DNA from 2 places in the Cupriavidus sp. D39 genome. Region 2 is predicted to be linked to the other one. Evidence: predicted binding sites of a transcription regulator. Region 2 holds the regulator's gene; the other holds the start of a gene.
The links. The regulator NrdR, encoded in region 2, represses ribonucleotide reductase genes. The targets are predictions, from matches to a motif close to CACNANATNTNGTG.
Positions count from the first base shown of each region.

Region 1: a site for NrdR is predicted at 4,553-4,566, ahead of OMK73_RS25485 (ribonucleoside-diphosphate reductase subunit alpha). Genes of this name have one in related genera too.

Region 1 covers NZ_JAPNLE010000009.1:2,870,759-2,877,716, reverse strand. Annotated here, with positions in the region: gene OMK73_RS25505 (sensor histidine kinase) at 1-1,892, shown strand, start outside; partial or broken gene OMK73_RS25500 (sigma-54-dependent transcriptional regulator) at 1,977-3,657, shown strand; partial or broken gene ampD (1,6-anhydro-N-acetylmuramyl-L-alanine amidase AmpD) at 3,650-4,278, shown strand; gene OMK73_RS25485 (ribonucleoside-diphosphate reductase subunit alpha) at 4,779-6,958, shown strand, end outside.
Region 2 covers NZ_JAPNLE010000009.1:2,255,942-2,262,899, reverse strand. Annotated here, with positions in the region: gene OMK73_RS22520 (hypothetical protein) at 1-1,522, opposite strand, end outside; gene OMK73_RS22515 (pilus assembly PilX family protein) at 1,603-2,178, opposite strand; gene OMK73_RS22510 (PilW family protein) at 2,189-2,479, opposite strand; gene OMK73_RS22505 (PilW family protein) at 2,451-2,999, opposite strand; gene pilV (type IV pilus modification protein PilV) at 3,013-3,552, opposite strand; gene OMK73_RS22495 (GspH/FimT family pseudopilin) at 3,556-4,257, opposite strand; gene nrdR (transcriptional regulator NrdR) at 4,422-4,883, opposite strand; gene glyA (serine hydroxymethyltransferase) at 5,048-6,295, opposite strand; ZMP/ZTP riboswitch at 6,417-6,519, opposite strand; gene ybgC (tol-pal system-associated acyl-CoA thioesterase) at 6,682-6,958, shown strand, end outside.

The DNA of each region.
Region 1 (6,958 bases), 610 kb from region 2:
CCGCGCAGACACTGAGTAGCGGGTTCGGCATCGGGCCGGGTGCGCTGCCGCTGGCCGTGCCCTATGCCGTGGTGGCGCTGGTCATGGTGGTCGCGACACTCTGGTGGCGGCGCGGCTTTCACCTGCGGGTGCGCTTCCAGGTGCTGGCGGATCTCGCCCTGCTGGGCCTGATCTTTCACGCGCAGGGCCAACGCGGCGAGGGGCTCGCCATGATCTTCCTGCTGCCCGCGCTGCAGGCCGGTGCGCTCACCAGCCTGCTGTTCGCGCTGTTCGCGGCGGCAGCTTCGGCGCTGGTGGTGATGAGCGCCCCCTTCGCGCAGACCTTGCTGTTGCGCCAGGCCGACGCGGGTTTGCTGGGCTCGGGGCTGTACGGGCTGGTCTTCATGATCGCGGCCTCGCTGATGTACCTGCTGGCCAACCGCCAGCTCGCGCAGGAGCGGCTGGCGCTGGCGCGCGAGCAGGAGCTGCGCCTGCAGCAGCTGGTCAACCGGCTGATGGTCAACGACATGCAGGACGGCGTGATGCTGCTGCGTGCCAACGGCGTGGTGGTGGCGGCCAACCCGGCCGCGGTGGTGCTGCTCGGCGTGCAGCCCGCCGAACAGGGCAAGCACACGGACGCCCCCGCCTTTGGGCGCGACGCGCTGTTCGACCTGCGCCAGATTCCCCGCCTGCAGCCGCTGATGGAAATGCTGCGCGACTGGGTGCGCAGCAAGGACGATGCGCCGCGCATCCTGCAATTGCTGCCGCTGCCGTCGCGGCCATCCTCGGGGCGCGGCCCCATCCTGCATACGCGGCTGCGGCTGCGCTTCCTGCTGCCCGGGCTGGCCAGCCTGCGATCCACTTTCGCATCCTCGATGTCGGTCTCGCTCAGTGCGCAGAACGCCATGAACACCGGCACCTGGAACGAGCTGTCGCCCGAGGCGGCGGCCCGGCTGCGCCTGGCCATCGCCCAGCGCGAGGCCATGGCCTGGCGCCCGGAGGACGAGGCCTTGCTGCGCAGCGAGATGCGCGACACGGTGCTGGTCCATATCGAAAGCTGGGAGCGCATCGCCGAGCAGGTGCAACAGGAAAAGCTGGCCGCCATGGGGCGCCTGGTGGCCAGCGTGGCGCACCAGATCCGCAATCCGCTGGCGGCCATCAGCCAGGCCAGCGAGCTGCTGGCCGAAACCAGCCGACGGGCCGCGCGCCCGGGCGAGGCGGGACGCGCGGAGGGCGACGTGGATGCGCGGCTGCTGCGCATCATCCACGACAATGTGCGCCGGCTCGACCAGGTGGTGTCGGACGTGCTGCAGATGTCGCGCCGCCCGCGCACCGAGCGCACCACGGTGGACCTGAACCAGGCGCTGCCGGATATCGTCGGCCGCTGGCGGCTGGAGATGCGCGCCCGCTCCGCGGACCACGACCCGGTTGGCGCGCGGCGCGTGCCGCGTCCGGCCGAGATCAACGCTAATGCCATCCGGCTCACGGTGGACGTGGCGCGCCCGGTCATCTTCGATGCCTCCCAGTTGCAGCAAGTGCTTGGCAACCTGCTCGACAACGCCTGGCGCTATTGCAGCCGCCTGCCCGGGGCGATCCGCCTGCTGGCTCATGCGCTGGACCAGCACCATGCCGAGCTGATCGTGTGGAACGATGGCGTCGAGGTCTCGCGCGAGCACCAGCGCACCTTGTTCGAGCCCTTCTTTACCAGCAACGCCCAGGGCACCGGCCTCGGGTTGTTCATGGCGCGCGAGCTATGCGGCGCCAACGACGCCCAGGTGCGCTACGGCACGATTTCGATCGACGCGCTGCTAGCGCAGACCGGCATGCTGGCACCCGCCGCACGCGATACACTGCCGGCCAAGGCTTTTGTCCTGACCATGCGCATCGAAGCGCCGGACAGCGCGGGTGGCTGAACCGCACCGGCATGTCCGGCCACCCGATCCGTCTCTCGTTGAGCCGCCCCGATTCCACTTCGCCAGATCGCCAGACGCAGACCCATGCCCCTCAAGACGCCAGGCCCCGACCCGATTCTCGTTATCGACGACGAGGCCGACCTGCGAGAACTGCTCGATATCTCGATCCGCCGCATGGGCCACGATGTGGTGCTGGCCGGCTCGCTGGCCGAGGCGCGCCAGCAGCTCGCCGCGCGCCGCTATAGCTTGGTGCTGACCGACATGCGGCTGGGCGACGGGCTTGGCATCGACATCGTGCGCCAGCTTTCGAGCGCGCCGGAGCGGGTGCCGGTGGCCGTGATCACCGCCTACGGCAGCGCCGACAACGCCGTGGAGGCGCTCAAGGCTGGCGCCTTCGACTACATCGCCAAGCCGGTCTCGCTGGACCAGCTGCGCAGCCTGATCCTGAATGCGCTGGGGCGCCAGCAGCGTGACGGCGCCGAGAGTGGAGAGGGCGGCGAGGGTGGCAGCGGGGCGCAGGAAACCGTGGACCGCGCCGTCAACCTGCTTCCCGGCCATTCGCCCGCCATGCACGAGGTGCGCCGCTCGCTCTCGCGGCTGGCGCGCAGCATGGCGCCGATCGTCATCAGCGGCGAGTCCGGCAGCGGCAAGGAGCGCGCGGCGCGTGCCATCCACGCGGTCAGCGCGCGCGCCGCGCATCCTTTTATCGCGGTCAATTGCGGCGCCATCCCCGAGACCCTGATGGAGTCGGAGTTCTTCGGCCATGTGAAGGGCGCCTTCACCGGGGCCGACGCCGAGCGCGGTGGCTTCTTCCTGGCAGCCAACGGCGGCACGCTGTTGCTCGACGAGGTGGCCGACCTGCCGCTAGCGATGCAGGTCAAGCTGCTGCGCGTGCTGCAGGAGCGGCGCGTGCGCAAGATCGGCGCGAGCCGCGAGGAGAGCGTGGACGTGCGGGTGCTGTGCGCCAGCCACAAGGATCTTGCCGCGATGGTCGCCTCCGGCCAGTTCCGCCAGGATCTGTTCTACCGCCTCAACGTGCTGGCGCTGCGCATGCCCACGCTGCGCGAGCGGCGCGAGGATATCCCGGTGCTGGCCAGCGCCATCCTGGAGCACCTGGCGGTGCGCTATGGCGATCCCCATCCCAAGCGGCTGGCGACGGCTGCGCTGCAGCGGCTGTCGGATTACCCGTTCCCGGGCAATGTGCGCGAGCTGGAAAACCTGCTCGAGCGCGCCTATGCCTTCGCGGAGGGCAATACCATCGAGGTGGGCGACCTGGGCCAGATGGACGCGGGCATGGGCCATTCGGCCATGCCACGCCCGCCCGCGCCGCACGCCTACCTGGCTTCGACGGCCGTGGCCGCCGCGCCGGCGTCGTCCGGCTTGCGGCCCGATTCCATGCAGGCGCTTGCATACGATGCGCGGGCCGAATCCCGGGGCGGCGCGCAGCTCGATCCATTTGCGCAACCCACGGCGCTACGTGCCGCGGAGGTGGCCTGCAGACGCTTGCCGTGCCACCTTCCCGATCGACCTGCCCGGCCGGCTCGAAGCGCTCGAGCGCGACCTGATCTTGCAGGCCCTGCAGCAGACCGGCTTCAACCGTACCGCAGCCGCGCCGCTGCTGGGCCTGAGCTTTCGCCAGCTGCGCTACCGCATCCAGCAGCTTGGCATCCGCGAGGGCCGCGACGACCCGGCCGATGGCGCGGCCGAAACCAGCGAAGCGCTGCGCGACGGGCTGCTGGCGGCGGATGGAGAACGCGATGCCTGATCGCGACAACGGCAAGCTCGCGCCGGCACCCGTGCCCGGGCAAGGGTTGACTCCCGACGCGGCCGGCTGGGTGCCCGCGGCGCGCCAGGTGCCGTCGCCTAACTGCGACGCCCGGCCCGCGCACATGCCGGTGGACCTGGTGGTGATCCACAACATCAGCCTGCCGCCCGGGCAGTTTGGCAGCGGCGATATCGAAGCCTTCTTCCTGAATCGTCTCGACCCGTCCCGCCACCCTTTCTTCGCCACGATTTATCAGGTGCAGGTGTCGGCGCATTTCCTGGTGACGCGGGAGGGGAGCTGGTCCAGTTCGTGTCCTGCCTGGACCGGGCCTGGCACGCGGGCCAGTCCGAGTTCTTCGGCCGGCCTCGCTGCAACGACTTCTCCATCGGCATCGAGGTCGAAGGCAGCGACGACCAGCCGTTCACGTTGGCCCAGTACCACACCACCTCCGCGCTGGTGCGTGCCCTGCTCGGCACCTATCCGGTGCGGGCCGTGGCGGGGCACAGCGATATCGCGCCCGGGCGCAAGACCGATCCGGGGCCATATTTCGACTGGGCGGCCTTCGCCGCTGCCGCCGGCGTGGCTCCCGCGCAACTGCCTTACCGCAAAGACCAGCCCTGAGGCAAGGGCAACAAGCGGGGCCTAGGGGATAGCCGCGATTTGGGGAAAACCCTGATAAAGTCCGCGCCTATCGAACCAGGCAGGTCAATCAAAAAAATTTCGCGTCACGGTGCGGTAACGAACCGTCGGGCGGATTCCCTTGCGTCTCTTGGGCTGGCGGGTATGGCGCAGCGCCGCATGCCGCGCCGGCACTGGAATTCGCGCCAAAAAGCACTTGTCAAGACTGGTGAATCCGCCGGGTTTCACTATACTTAGTCCAGTTTTTCGCATCGACCACTAGATCTAGTGGTGCTTTCGGGAGCCGGCCTAGGTGTGCAGTTACCGCCGCAGCATTGGCTGCGGTCCGCCGAAGGGCCGGCGCATCACAAGAGTCCCAGCAGAATCCAGCAATAGCAGCGCGCCCTTCCGGGTAAGACCGGCCGGCGTGTCTGAGCCTTTTTGCGCATTTTGCCCGGGACTCTTTGTCACTCATAAAACACGGGTCAGAACAGGAGTTCCTCATGCAGACAGCCCAGAACGAACTTTCCACCGGCGCAACCGCCGCCGGTGCAGCAGCGAACGCGCAGTCGAACCCCGCTACTGCCGCCGCTGGCAGCTACCAGGACTACAAGATCATCCGCCGTAACGGCGCCGTCGTGGCGTTCGAGCCGAGCAAGATCTCGGTAGCGGTGACCAAGGCCTTCCTCGCCGTCAACGGCGGGCAGGGCGCCGCTTCGGCGCGTGTGCGCGAAGTGGTCGAGCAAGTGACCCAGAACGTGGTCCGCGCGCTGCTGCGCAGCCGCCCCAACGGCGGCACCTTCCATATCGAAGACGTGCAGGATCACGTCGAGCTGGCGCTGATGCGTTCGAGCGAGCATGAAGTGGCCCGCGCCTACGTGCTGTACCGCGAGAAGCGCACCCAGGAACGCGCCCAGGCCAACGCCCAGGCGGTGGCCCGCGTGCAGGAAGGCGGCGCCACGTTCAACGTGACGGACGCCGGCGTTGCCCGCGTGCTGGACCTGGGCGCGCTGCATGGCCTGATCGACAACGCCTGCTCGGGCCTGGGCGACGCCGTCAGCGCCGAGCCGATCCTCAAGGAAACGCTGAAGAACCTGTACGACGGCGTGCCGATGACCCAGGTCTACGACTCCGCCATCCTGGCCGCGCGTACCCTGATCGAGAAGGACCCGGCCTACAGCCAGGTCACCGCGCGTATCCTGCTGCACACCATCCGCAAGGAAATCCTGGGCGCCGAAGTGACCCAGACCCAGATGGTGTCGCGCTACGCCGACTACTTCCCCAAGTTCATCGCGCGCGGCATCGAAGCCGAGCTGCTGGACGAGAAGCTGGCCACCTATGATCTAGCCCGCCTGGGCGCGGCACTGGACGCCCAGCGCGACTTCCAGTTCAACTACCTGGGCCTGCAGACCCTGTACGATCGCTACTTCCTGCATATCGACGAAGTCCGCATCGAAATGCCGCAGGCCTTCTTCATGCGCGTGGCCATGGGCCTGGCGCTGGGCGAGAAGGACCGCGAAGCCCGTGCCATCGAGTTCTACCAGCTGCTGTCGTCGTTCGACTTCATGTCGTCCACGCCGACCCTGTTCAACTCGGGCACCCGCCGCTCGCAGCTGTCGTCGTGCTACCTGACCACCGTCTCGGACGACCTGGAAGGCATCTACGAAGCGCTCAAGGAAAACGCGCTGCTGTCGAAGTTCGCCGGCGGCCTGGGCAACGACTGGACCAACGTGCGCGCCCTCGGCTCGCACATCAAGGGCACCAATGGCAAGTCGCAAGGCGTGGTGCCGTTCCTGAAGGTGGTGAACGACACCGCCGTGGCGGTCAACCAGGGCGGCAAGCGCAAGGGCGCGGTCTGCGCCTACCTGGAAACCTGGCACCTGGACATCGAGGAATTCCTCGAGCTGCGCAAGAACACTGGCGACGACCGCCGCCGCACCCACGACATGAACACGGCGAACTGGATTCCCGACCTGTTCATGAAGCGCGTGATGGAAGCCGGCGAGTGGACCCTGTTCTCGCCCGCCACCTGCCCGGACCTGCACGACCTGGTCGGCAAGGCTTTCGAAGAGGCCTACCTGGGCTACGAAGCCAAGGCCGCCCGCGGCGAACTGAAGCTGTTCAAGAAGATCCCCGCCATGCAGCTGTGGCGCAAGATGCTGGGCATGCTGTTCGAGACCGGCCATCCCTGGATCACCTTCAAGGATCCGTGCAACATCCGCAGCCCGCAGCAGCACGTGGGCGTGGTGCACAGCTCCAACCTGTGCACGGAAATCACGCTCAACACCAACGAGAGCGAGATCGCCGTTTGCAACCTGGGTTCGGTGAACCTGGTGGCCCACCTGAAGCAACTGGCCGACGGCACCCAGGTGCTCGACCACGCCAAGCTCGAGAAGACCATCCGCACCGCGATGCGCATGCTCGACAACGTGATCGACATCAACTACTACGCGGTTGAGAAGGCACGCAACTCCAACCTGCGCCATCGTCCGGTCGGCATGGGCATCATGGGCTTCCAGGACTGCCTGCACATGCTGCGCCTGCCGTACGCCAGCGACGCCGCCGTGCAGTTCGCCGACACCTCGATGGAAGCGGTGTGCTACTACGCCTACCGCGCCTCCAGCGAGCTGGCGGAAGAACGCGGCCGCTACAGCACCTATGAAGGCTCACTGTGGGATCGTGG
Region 2 (6,958 bases):
TCTGCTGGAAGTTGCAGTTGTCAGATTTGGTACTGTCTGTCTGATCGAAGTACGTGCCGTCGTTATAGCTGTACCCGGAGATCCGCAGGTGATTGATATTCCAGACGATGCCTTTGACGGATGTGTTGAAGGTGCCATCCGTCGAATTGATTTCCGTATTGAAATCCTGCGCGTTGCGTCTTAGTACGCCGCCGGAGATATTCCGGTCGTACGTGCCGGTCATCAGACCGAAGAGCATTGATCCGCTGATGCCACTGTATGTGTGCAACAAACCGATCGGCTTCTGGGCGCTGTTATAGGCGCGGCAGTTGTCGTTGCCAATCAGGCCGGCTATGCAGACCTGCACGCGGGCGTAGTATTTTCCCGCGGCCTCTCCGTCCGTGCCGACCCCGCGGGTGGATTGCGGCGGATTCTCCGCCGAGGCATTCAGGCCAGAGAGTGCGGGAAGGTTCCCGTTGGAAAGGTTGGCGCCCTGGGTCGCGCTGTGTTCCGACGCCCAATTGCACTGCCAGCGCTCACTGGCGCCCCACAAGGCATAGTTTCCCCTCGCCGCACGAATTTCCGGTGGGGCATTATTGCTTTGGGAGTATCTGTTGGCGGCGCTCGAGTCGTTGGGAGTTGTGTTGCACAGCGTTAGCCCCACGCGGCTGAGGTTGGATACTGTCCAACTGCTGTAGCTCTTGCTCGTCCCGGAAACTGAACGGCTGTCGATATTCACGGTGATGGTCGACGGCTTGGTGGAACTAGTGCCGTTCGCTACCTTGGTCACCCAACCGATCATCTGCGTGTTGGCAGGCGCGCTAGCGGGTACCAGCAGCATCTGGTCGCCAATCTCGAATTGGTTCGAGGTGCTGATGGTTACGCTGGGCGTTCCCGAGGCCAGATTGAAGGTGCTGGAGGAAGAGAACGTTGGTGCGGTCTGTTCTACCTGCTGTCCTGTGCCGTACGTGTACGGCGTGAGCTTCGGCAGGTCGGACCCGTTGTAGTACTTCGCCCAGGAGTGCGCGTCCATCGGCAGGAACGTACGTTCGAGGATGGTGCTGGTGCTTGTGTCGGTAGACCGGTAGCCGCCGTAGAGGATCTTCCTGACCGCATCCATGCGGGTCATGCTGGACCAGTTCAGGAAGTTGCCGCTCCAGGCGGTCGACGCCGGGCAATAGTGATTCTTGGGGGTTGCCGTCGCAATGGTCGAGGCCGGTACGAAGGCATGCTGGGTAGTGCTGTAGGTGTAGCACTTGAACGAATCGAAATAGCCAGCGTAATCGATCGAATCATCATAGGTGGTGTCGATCTTGCCGTCGCCATTCACGTCGGAATAGTCGTTGTATGCCTTCTGGTACAGGGCGTGGTCTTTCGATAGGTCGATCATCACGATCGGAGGCACATTGCCGCCGGCATAGAGCGGTACGCTCGCCAGGTTGAGCTGTGCCGCGCTCGCCGATAGAACGGCCAGTGTCAGCGAGAGCGTGACCATGAAGGTCTGGCATAGGAAGATCAGGCTGGAACGAGTACGAGTTGGCATATCTGTCTCTGTCTCTGTTTCGTGCTCTTGCATTTTGCTGGCGCGGCCGGGCGATTCCTGCTGCTGCTCCAGCCGGGTCGCTATGGTCGGAAGATTTCCTGGATCAGGACCTTGGTGTTGGCATTGGCGCCATAGCCGATAGCCGAAATGCGGTAGACATAGTTGATTGGGCCAGCCTTCATGCTGCCAGGGCTACTATCGGGGATTGGTTCGATCAGGTAGTGCGGTTGCTTGGCTACGCCAGCCACGGGATTCACGCCTTGAGTCTTCGTGATCGCTCCCAGCGTGACGGACCGGTTGTCGTCCTCGATATACAGGTTCCATACGGGCTGACCGGCCGTGGCCGGCGTGCAGAACCCTTTGAACCCCGTGTAGTCGCAAGTCGCGGTGGCACCGGTGGCGCCGGCGATGCCACGCGTCGTGGTGATATCTATCCGGGCATCGCGCAACGCAGCTTCCGCGGCCTGCAAAGCGATATTCTGGTCGCGCGAGTTGCGGGCCATGCGTTCGCCGGACGTGCTTAGCAGACTGGATGACACGCCGACCAGCGTCAATATGACGAGGAAGAGCAACACCACTACCAGTGACACGCCTGCCTGCCTGGCCGCAGGAAGTTGCGTCATTCGGTTCCAACGTTTCGTGGCTTGCAGCGTCATCTGCCTGACCTTAGTTCAATCGATTGCGCAGGGCCACGTAATAGGTAAAGTGCTTGCGCAGACGACCGTCCGCAGGCACCACCGATACGCTGCCGGTATCATTGCTGGGAGCGACGTCGCCAGGCGCGTATACCGTGCCAAAGTGATTCACGGTTGCGGATGCGGCCGTCACGTTCGAACGGGTGGTCCCGCGTATCACGACCGAAATCAGCGCGGCCCTGACGTTCGCCATATTCGCGACGCCCGGCGCCACGTAGCGGTCGATGGAGAGGTCACCATCGGTATCCTCGCCGAACAACACCTGCAATCGCTCGACCCCCTGGAACATGCGCACTGGCGTTGCCGTTGACGCTGCACTGCAGCCACGGTTCGCCGGTGGTCGCGTCGGTTACCACGGAGTAGGTCTCGAAGATCAGCGTCGCGTTCTGGGCCGCGGTGCCTGTGCAATCGACGATTGACCCGTCCGCGGTTGCCGCGCCCGGCGTGGACGAACCGTAGAAACGGAAGGACAGCGTATCGCTACTGTTCGTGCCCTGGTCATTTACCGCATCGATGATATTGGTGGCGGAGCCGAAGCGGTTCAGGGTGGCATAGTCGGTGTAGCCTGCCTGGCGGGCGTCGCGTTGAAGCATTTGGCCGATGGCGCGCGCGCTCTCCTGGACCAGAGACAAATCTGACTGGGTATCGTAGGACCTCAGTTGGCCGAGATAGAGCGACGCGATGGCAATGATCAATAGCATGCTGATGATCAATGAGACCATCAATTCGACCAGCGTGAAGCCCGCAGGAACGCGCACCTTGCCTGAGCGATTTTCGTTCATGGCACTAATGTCGTCACAAAGAGGGACATTGGGGGGGCGCGGTAGTGCTTGCCGTACCGCTGTGCGTCAGGTCGTCCTGCCACCAGATCTTGATAGCGTAGGGTGCGTTGGGCGCATTGTCGCACTGGGGATTCGAGGGTGTTCCATCGCCCGGAGTCGAGTCGATGCAGACGGTGCCGTAGCCGCCGGGCAGCGCGGAGCCCGCTTCGTCGAGCCAGACCTTGTAGCTCGTGACCGCCATCTGCTGCGGGGTGCAGCCCGCAGTGCTGTAGCACGCCGCCGTGGGAGTTGCGCCAGGAAGATTGTAGTATCCCGCGGCTTGAGCGGCTTCGTTGCTCCTGACCTGGTCGGCGAGGTTGTATGCCAACATGGTGGCAATGTTGCGCATGGAGGCGCTTCTGCCGTCGACCAGGGTCTGGGCCTGGAGTCGCGCCAGTGCCAACACCCCGATCGACATTACTACGATCGAGACCAGGGCCTCTATCAGGGTGAAGCCAGCCAGGCGCCTGGTTGGCTGAACGGGGAGGCGAGGCTGGAGTGGGTGGCGTGCCATGGCTCAGGGGCAGGCAACTGACTGGACAATGGGGCGGCCGCTTCCCGATAGCGACACGGCATTGCCGTTGGCACTGGCTGGGCTGGTGCAGAGCTTCCAGTTCGCAAATGCGTCCGGCGTACCGTAGCTATTGAAGCGGATGATGCCCGGGTTGGCGAAGCCGCTGGCTGTGTATGCGAGGTTCGCGCTGGGTGTGTCGCTGACGCGCAGCAGCTCTTCGGTCGCGGAATTCCAGCTGCCATCCGTGTTGAGGTCGACGAAAACGATGCGGCGGTTGCTCCAGCTGCTGGTGCAGGTGGAGCCGTCGGTCGTCGGGCATATGGTCACTCGCGTGTTGCGCCGTGCGGCTTCGCTGCGGGCCAGTTCCATATCGGAAACCAGTGCGCTCGATTCGGTTCGCAGCCGGGCTCGTTGCAGGAACGAGGTAAAGCTTGGAGTCGCGGCTGCCGCCAGGATCGCCAGAATACTCAGCGCGACTAGTAGCTCGATCAGGGTGAGTCCTTTCTCGACGCGCGCGGGCCGAATGGCGGCAATGCGGGAAGTCAGGCCCGGAAGTTCAGTGGGGAACGAGGCAATCTTGCAGGGTGATTCCTGCAGGGATTGACGAACAGGAGGGCATGACCTGACGCCGCCCGATGGCGCGATCTCGCTTGAAATGCCGCGCGCGCAAGCGATGCGGGCGAACGCCGCCGGCGCGCCAAGCATGGCATAGCCGGCTGCCCCCGGCAGCAAGACTGACCCATTTTGACCCTCGTCCGAAAAAAACTTCGCTATTTCTTCTGTTTGCTCTGTCCGGGCTTGTTCTTCTTGTTGGAGTGGCAGCCCAGGATGCTGGCGGAATTGATTTAATTACGTTTTAGTAACTTTTGCTACCCCTTTCGCGGGGTGGACGCCGAAAACTCATCCAGCACGTCGCGGAATTCCGACACGTCCTCAAAGCTCCGATACACCGAAGCAAACCGGATATACGCAATCTTGTCGAGCCGGCGCAGCTCGCGCATGACCAGTTCCCCGACCTGGCTGCTGGGGATTTCCTTCTCGCCGAGGGCGAGCAGTTTCTCTTCGATGCGGGTGATGGAGGCGTCGATGGCTTCAGCCGAGACCGGGCGCTTGCGCAGTGCCAGGCGCATCGAGTCCTTCAGCTTGTCACGGGTGTAGTCCGCGCGCGAGCCGTTTTTCTTGACGATGGCGGGGAAGAACAGCTCGATCCGCTCATAGGTGGTGAAGCGTCGGTCGCAGGATTCGCAGCGGCGGCGGCGGCGCACGGTATCGCCTTCTTCCGACATGCGCGTGTCCAGGACCTGGGTGTTGGAATGGGCGCAAAGGGGCATTTCATGCCTGACCACCTCGAAGTTTGAGCCGGGGCGCGTGCTGCGCGTGCAGCGTCTTGTCATTCTGTGTCGCGCCGGGCCGGGTTGGCAAGGCCCGCCGGCGGCGCTGGCGGGCCGCGGCGGGCTGCCGGCCACCCGCGCATGGGCGGGTGGCGCAGGGGGCTTTAGCCGTAGACCGGGAAACGCTTGGTCAGGGCCGCCACTTGCTCGCGCACGCTGGCGATGTTGGCCAGGTCGTGCGGGTTTTCCAGCACGTCGGCGACCAGGTTGGCCACCAGGCGGGCTTCTTCTTCCTTGAAGCCGCGGGTGGTCATGGCCGGCGAGCCCAGGCGGATGCCCGAGGTGACGAACGGCTTTTCCGGGTCGTTGGGGATGGCGTTCTTGTTGACGGTGATGTGTGCCTCGCCCAGGACCTTTTCGGCTTCCTTGCCGGTGATCTGCATGGCGCGCAGGTCGACCAGCATCACGTGGCTTTCGGTGCGGCCGGAGACGATGCGCAGGCCGCGCTCGATCAGGGTCTCGGCCAGCACGCGGGCGTTCTTGACCACTTGTTGCTGGTAGGCCTTGAACTCGGGCGACAGGGCTTCCTTGAACGCGACTGCCTTGCCGGCGATCACGTGCATCAGGGGGCCACCCTGGATGCCGGGGAAGATGGCCGAGTTGATGGCCTTCTCATGCTCGGCCTTCATCAGGATCACGCCGCCGCGCGGGCCGCGCAGGCTCTTGTGGGTGGTGGTGGTGACGAAGTCGGCGTGGGGTACCGGGTTGGGATACTCGCCGGCGGCGATCAGGCCGGCGTAGTGGGCCATGTCGACCATGAACAAGGCGCCGATGGACTTGGCTACCTTGGCGATGCGTTCGAAGTCGATGCGCAGGGCGAAGGCGGAGGCGCCGGCGATGATCAGCTTGGGCTTCTTTTCCTGGGCCAGCTTTTCCAGCGCGTCGTAGTCGATGTCTTCGTTGGCGTCCAGGCCGTAGCTGACGACGTTGAACCACTTGCCGCTCATGTTGAGGGCCATGCCGTGGGTCAGGTGGCCGCCTTCGGCCAGGCTCATGCCCATGATGGTGTCGCCCGGCTTCAGCGCGGCAAAGAACACGCCCTGGTTGGCTTGCGAGCCGGAGTTGGGCTGCACGTTGGCGGCTTCGGCGCCGAACAGTTGCTTGACGCGGTCGATGGCGAGCTGCTCGACGACGTCGACGTACTCGCAGCCACCGTAGTAGCGCTTGCCGGGATAGCCCTCGGCATACTTGTTGGTCAGTTGCGAGCCTTGCGCGGCCATCACGGCCGGCGAGGTGTAGTTTTCCGAGGCGATCAGCTCGATGTGTTCTTCCTGGCGCTGGTCTTCCTTCTGGATGGCGGCGAAAATCTCAGGGTCGATCTGGTCGATCGTATAGCGGCTGCGTTCGAACATGGCGAAAACTCGTCTGAAAAAGGGGAATTCCGAATGGCTTCGGGGTAGGGCGCGCGGGGAAGGCACAGGCGACCGGCGTCGGACGCGTTAGCTATCCGGCGCAGGGCGCACCCTGCTTCCCATTCGCTGCCCAGGCGAGCGGCAGGCGCTTGAAACATCGCGCCAGAGAACTTTGCGCTTCCTCGTGGTAGTGCCCACTGACTTCGCCAGTCGCGCAAGATGGAATGGTTGGCGGCAGTTTAACGCGAGGCGCTGGCTCGCTGCAAGACGGTGTGGTGGGCCCCGGGGCCGAAAGTCAATGCCTTGTCTGTCAGGCAATGTAAGTGTTGTAATGTCGGACAAGGGTTTACACCGGGTCGGGCCGGCTCTCCGCTACAATCGCGGCCATGAGCAACAATGTGTGGGCCTTGCGGGTGTATTGGGAAGACACCGACGCGGGCGGCGTGGTGTTCTACGCCAATTACCTCAAATTCTTCGAGCGCGCCCGTACCGAGTGGCTGCGCTCGCTTGGCATCGAACAGCAAGCGCTGGCCGATGAGTCCGGCGTCGTCTTCATCGTCAGAAGCACGGCGGTGGACTACAATGCCCCCGCCCGTCTGGACGACCTGCTTGAGATCCGGACACAGATTGAACGGGTTGGCCCGGCGTCGGTCCAATTCGCCC